DNA from 2 places in the Pseudomonas sp. LBUM1652 genome. Region 1 is predicted to be linked to the other one. Evidence: predicted binding sites of a transcription regulator. Region 1 holds the regulator's gene; the other holds the start of a gene.

Region 1 (3,217 bases):
GACGTGATCATCACCCAGGGTTCGATGAAGGTTACCGGCAACACCGTAACCATCACCCGTACCCCGACCGGTGACATCGACGTGGTGACCTCGGTGGGCAACCTGGCCTACTTCGAGCAACTGCAAACCGCTGGCGATACCAAACCTGTTCAGGGCTGGGGCGTGACGATCCAGTACCACGCTGCGCAAAATCGCGTCGTGCTGATCGATAAAGCCAAGGTTGTCGACAAGGACAACAACACCACCCAAGGCGAGAAAATCGTCTACGACACCGTGAAGAAACTGGCCAGCGCCGGCCGCGCTACCGGCAGCAAAGTCACCGAAGCGCGTCCGCGCATCGACATGGTGATCCAGCCGAAGAAGAAAACCGAAGAGAAAACCCAGTAATGGCAACTCTGAAAGCTCAGCACCTGGCCAAGGCCTATAAAAGCCGCCAGGTCGTGCGTGACGTCAGCCTGTCGATCGACAGTGGCCAGATCGTCGGCCTGCTCGGCCCCAACGGTGCCGGCAAGACCACGTGCTTCTACATGATCGTCGGCTTGGTACAGGCCGATCAAGGCCGTGTGCTGATCGATGATCTGGACGTCAGCCACCAGCCGATGCACGGTCGCGCCAAGGCGGGTATCGGCTATCTGCCGCAAGAAGCGTCGATCTTCCGCAAACTGTCGGTGGCCGACAACATCATGGCCATCCTCGAGACCCGTCAGGAACTCGACAAGGCCGGCCGTCGCAAGGAGCTGGAAAGCCTGCTGCAGGAATTCCACATCAGCCACATTCGCGACAACCTCGGCATGAGCCTGTCCGGTGGTGAACGCCGACGGGTGGAAATCGCCCGCGCCCTGGCGACAGCACCGAAATTCATCCTGCTCGACGAACCGTTCGCCGGTGTCGACCCGATCTCGGTCGGCGACATCAAGCAGATCATCCATCATCTCAAGGCCAAGGGCATCGGTGTTCTGATCACCGACCACAACGTCCGTGAGACGCTGGACATCTGCGAAACCGCCTACATCGTCAACGACGGTCAGTTGATTGCCGAAGGCGATGCAGAAACCATCCTGGCCAACGATCTGGTCAAGGAAGTGTATCTGGGCCATGAATTCCGCCTGTAAGCCTGTTAGTGCCGAGTGAGCCGCCCGGGCGCTGTATCGATTCAAGCAGAATTTAATACGCTTTAATTGTTACAGCGCTCTAGGCAAACACTTCAGTTTCAGGCATATAATTTGCTTAAGTTTGGCGCTCCGGCGCCCTGTAGTGGATGGCGCATAGCGCCGGCGAATAAGGTGTTAAGCCCCTGCCATGAAACCATCGCTAGTCTTGAGAATGGGCCAGCAGCTGACGATGACACCGCAGCTGCAACAGGCTATCCGCCTGCTCCAATTGTCGACCCTGGATCTGCAACAGGAAATCCAGGAGGCCCTGGAATCCAATCCGATGCTCGAACGCCAGGAAGAAGGCGACGACTTCGACAACTCCGATCCTCTGGCCGACAACGCTGAACAGAAGCCCAACACCGAGATCCAGGAACCCTCCTATCAGGAAACCGCCCCGACGGTGGATAACCTAGAGGAAGGCGACTGGAGCGAACGCATCCCCAACGAGCTTCCGGTCGATACGGCCTGGGAAGACGTCTACCAGACTAGCGCCAGCAGCCTGCCCAGCAGCGACGATGACGAGTGGGACTTCACCACCCGTACCTCCGCCGGCGAAAGCCTGCAAAGCCACCTTCTGTGGCAACTTAACCTCGCGCCGATGTCCGACACCGATCGACTGATCGCCGTCACCCTGATCGATTGCATCAACAATCAGGGTTATCTGGACGAAACCCTCGAAGAGATCCTCGAAGCGTTCGATCCAGAACTGGACATCGAGCTGGACGAAATCGAAGCCGTTCTGCACCGCATCCAGCAATTCGAGCCTGCCGGCATCGGCGCCCGCAATCTTGGCGAATGCCTGCTGCTGCAACTACGCCAGTTGCCGGCCAAGACGCCTTGGCTGGCCGAAGCGAAACGTCTGGTCACCGATTATATCGACCTGCTGGGCAGCCGCGATTACAGCCAGTTGATGCGGCGCATGAAGCTCAAGGAAGATGAGTTGCGTCAGGTCATCGAGCTGGTGCAGAGCCTCAACCCGCGCCCGGGCTCGCAGATCGAATCGACTGAAGCCGAGTACGTCGTACCGGACGTCATCGTGCGCAAGGACAACGAGCGCTGGCTGGTCGAGCTGAATCAGGAGTCGGTGCCTCGCCTACGGGTCAACGCCCAGTACGCCGGCTTCGTGCGACGCGCCGATACCAGCGCCGACAACACCTTCATGCGCAATCAGTTGCAGGAAGCGCGCTGGTTCATCAAGAGCCTGCAAAGCCGCAACGAAACCCTGATGAAAGTTGCCACCCAGATCGTTGAGCATCAGCGCGGGTTTCTGGAATACGGCGATGAAGCCATGAAGCCGCTGGTCCTGCATGACATCGCTGAAGCGGTCGGCATGCACGAGTCGACGATTTCCCGGGTGACCACGCAAAAATTCATGCATACACCGCGCGGTATCTATGAATTGAAATACTTTTTTTCCAGCCACGTCAGCACCTCCGAAGGCGGTGAATGCTCGTCCACGGCGATCCGCGCGATCATCAAAAAACTGGTTGCCGCGGAAAATCAGAAAAAGCCGTTGAGTGACAGCAAGATCGCTGGTTTACTGGAGGCACAAGGCATTCAGGTGGCTCGCCGCACCGTCGCCAAGTACCGCGAGTCCCTAGGGATCGCGCCTTCGAGCGAACGCAAGCGGTTGATGTAAGCCACGTTACAGCGTTCCAGTGGCAGGCTTTTCGGCCTGCCGCTTTATGCACTGGCAACGAAGGAGAAGCTGTATGCAAGTCAACATCAGTGGACACCAACTGGAAGTGACCGAACCTCTGCGCACCTACATCAACGAGAAACTCGAACGATTGGAGCGCCATTTCGACAAGATTACCAACGTGCAAGTCACGATGTGTGTCGAAAAGCTGAAGCAGAAAATCGAAGCCACCTTGCATATTCCCGGCAGTGAAGTGGTCGCCAACGCGGAACATACCGATATGTACGCCGCGATCGACGCCCTGACCGACAAGCTGGATAAACAACTCAAAAAGCATAAGGAAAAGACCCAGAGCCTGCTCCAGGGCGCGACCGGTCGATAACCCCCCACTCCATGATCCGACTTGAAAGTATCCTGACCCCCG
Region 2 (3,217 bases), 1.2 Mb from region 1:
TCAGGGTGGTGGCGCAGAAGAAGCACACCACGCCCGCCGCCAGACCGATCACCAGTGCGCCCATCGGGCCCACGGTACCGGCAGCCGGAGTAATCGCCACCAGACCGGCAACCACACCCGAGGCGATGCCCAGAGCACTTGGTTTGCCGTGGGTGACCCACTCAGCGAACATCCAGCCCAGCGCAGCCGCAGCGGTCGCGATCTGGGTGACCAGCATCGCCATGCCGGCGGTGCCATTGGCCGCCGCAGCGGAACCGGCGTTGAAGCCGAACCAGCCGACCCACAGCATCGCCGCGCCCATCAGGGTGTAACCGAGGTTGTGCGGTGCCATCGGGGTGGTCGGGAAGCCTTTGCGCTTGCCCAACACCAGGCAGGCAATCAGACCGGCCACACCGGCGTTGATGTGCACCACGGTGCCGCCCGCGAAGTCGAGCACGCCCCAGTCCCACATCAGGCCGCCGTTGCCGGACCAGACCATGTGCGCGATCGGTGCGTAAACCAGGGTGAACCAGATGCCCATGAAGATCAGCATCGCGGAGAACTTCATCCGCTCGGCGAACGCGCCGACGATCAGCGCCGGGGTGATGATCGCGAAGGTCATCTGGAAGGTGATGAACACCGCCTCAGGGAACAGCGCGGCCGGGCCAGTCACGCTCGAAGGCGTGACACCGGCGAGGAACGCCTTGCCCATGCCGCCGAAGAACGAGTTGAAGTTGACGACGCCCTGCTCCATGCCGGTGGTGTCGAACGCAATGCTGTAGCCATAAATGACCCACAGGATGCTGATCAGACCGGTAATGGCGAAGCACTGCATCATCACGGAAAGAATGTTTTTCGAGCGAACCATGCCGCCGTAGAACAGCGCCAGGCCCGGGATGGTCATGAACAGCACGAGGGCTGTGGAGGTGAGCATCCAGGCGGTGTCGCCGGAATTGAGGACTGGGGCCGCCACTTCGTCTGCCGCCATTGCAAGGCTTGGCATTACGATGGACAACAGGGCTCCTAGCCCTGCGAATTTACGCAGAGTCATATTGTTTTCTCCTGGGGCGTTGGGTTTGTGGCGGCTTTTAAATCGCGTCGGTATCGGTTTCGCCGGTACGGATACGAATCGCCTGTTCCAGATTGACCACGAAGATCTTGCCGTCACCGATCTTGCCGGTGTTGGCAGCCTTGGTTATCGCCTCGATAACACGATCCAGATCCTTGTCGTCGATGGCCACGTCGATTTTCACCTTGGGCAGAAAATCGACCACATATTCCGCGCCGCGATACAGCTCGGTGTGACCCTTCTGCCGGCCGAAGCCTTTGACTTCAGTAACGGTAATGCCCTGCACGCCGATTTCGGACAGCGACTCGCGCACGTCGTCCAACTTGAACGGCTTGATGATGGCAGTGACTAGCTTCATGAAACTCTCTCCCGAATTGGTGGACTTGCCCCAGGAAAACAAACCCGACTCAAGTCTAAGCGCAGTGCCTGGCTTTGTAACGCATCGTCGGCCTTGACCGCCCGACTGACGCCAGCTAACCGCATCAGACGAAACTCCCCGTTCCGCCTGCCGCACTGCATTCGTCACAGCGACTGCATCAGTGCATGGGTCACAGGTGACTAAGCAGAAACCTTGCCATCTCGCCAAAACCCACTGATTTCAATCCCTTGGCCGCTGCCGCAGGCACTCCCGTGCAAAAGGCGTCGCGGATACGCACAACAACGGTGCGTCGCCGTCCGTCCGCCTGCGCGAAAAGCGTGCATCCCTGCCTGCGAGATTGACTATAGACACTGCGTGATACACTGCCTGCCATTGTTTTCAGGACATTCCCCATGCTCGCACCCAAAGACTTCCTCGACGCCTTGAGCGGCACCGCCTCCCGCCTGTTCAGCGGCGACACCCCGCTGCCGAAAGCCGAAATCGAAAGCCAGTTCAAGATGCTGCTGCAAAGTGCCTTCAGCAAACTCGATCTGGTGAGCCGGGAAGAGTTTGATAGTCAGATGGTCGTGCTGGCCCGCACTCGCGCCCGCCTCGAAAGCCTCGAAGCGAAAGTGGCCGATATGGAAGCGAAGCTGACTCCGCCAGCCGAGTAACCCTGCTCCCCCTGTAGGAGCTGCCGAAGGCTGCGATCTTTTGATCTTCAGCCCTTCAATCATCTCGGCAACGTCCTACAACCTGAGTGACCGCCGTCCGATTGCGTCGAAAAGCCCCGGTTCCTAAGCTCACCCGATGCTGAATGTTCAGCACCGGGTTTGGCGACCTGGAAATCCTCGACGCAAGACGACCACATTCGTACAGGGCGCTTTTCCCCTCTCGAGTTATGGCGGCTTTGCGTGGGAGACCTTCGGGTCTGCCGGATTTCGGGGTTCCCGGTTCGCCAACCTGCGCATAGCTGCCACCCTTTTCGTTTGGCGACGATTAGAGGCAGTTTCTTCACTCAACCCTGAGAACTGCACCATGGAAGAAACCTATTTAAAGCCTTACCTCTTCACCCGCCACAAACTCCCCCTCCACGCCCTCCTCATCCAGAACCAACCCTGGTTCTGCGCCCGAGACCTGAGCCGCCTGCTGCACATCTACCTAAACGAACGCATGCTGCGAAAACTCGACTCCGACCAACACCAAACCCGCAAAACCCTGATCCACAACCAAATCGAAAACACCCTGCTGATCAGCGAATCCGGCGTCTACGCCCTCCTCGTCTACCACTACTGCCCCGAATACCGAGCCTTGCGCGAATGGCTCACCCACCAAGTCATCCCCACCCTGCGCGACACCCAACACCCCACCACAAGCGAACGCCCACAACTGAGCCTACTCAACTGGCCGGACATGACATTGAGTTTGCTGCACTGGAATAACCAGCCGTGGATTCGGTTGCAGGATGTGCCGTTGATGATGGTGGAACGTGAAGAGCCGAAGCGCCCAATAACGGGGCCTTGGTGGAAAAGGGCTTCGCGGATGCTGCAATCGCTATAAGCCCGCATGCCTGAGCTGGGCCCTGCGCAAATCGTAAGTCGACTGAAGACTCATCCAGAACTCAGGCGTCGTGTTGAGATGAATGGCAAGTCTGATTGCCAAGTCGGCGCAGATCCTGAGCTGGCATTTCACAAGCTTTTCGATCTCACTTTCGGGCCATTTCGTGGGCATGGCCAAATCCATGACGGTCATGCCCATCGGCTTCATAAACTCCTTATTCAGAACCTCGCCCGGATGAATCGGGCGCATAC

The links. Region 1 encodes sigma-54, which starts transcription at its own class of promoters, with help from an activator protein. Its sites were predicted from a motif close to ANTGGCATNNANNTTGCTNT; they were not measured.
Positions count from the first base shown of each region.
Region 2: glnK (P-II family nitrogen regulator) is a predicted target of sigma-54. The motif match lies at 1,608-1,627, and genes of this name have one in related genera.

Region 1 is NZ_CP166804.1:1,004,156-1,007,372, reverse strand. It holds gene lptA (lipopolysaccharide transport periplasmic protein LptA) at 1-387, shown strand, start outside; gene lptB (LPS export ABC transporter ATP-binding protein) at 387-1,112, shown strand; gene ACA069_RS04405 (RNA polymerase factor sigma-54) at 1,300-2,793, shown strand; gene hpf (ribosome hibernation-promoting factor, HPF/YfiA family) at 2,867-3,175, shown strand; gene ptsN (PTS IIA-like nitrogen regulatory protein PtsN) at 3,187-3,217, shown strand, end outside.
Region 2 is NZ_CP166804.1:6,113,160-6,116,376, forward strand. It holds gene ACA069_RS27720 (ammonium transporter) at 1-1,030, opposite strand, end outside; gene glnK (P-II family nitrogen regulator) at 1,068-1,406, opposite strand; gene ACA069_RS27730 (accessory factor UbiK family protein) at 1,820-2,080, shown strand; gene ACA069_RS27735 (BRO-N domain-containing protein) at 2,445-2,966, shown strand; gene ACA069_RS27740 (HigA family addiction module antitoxin) at 2,961-3,217, opposite strand, start outside.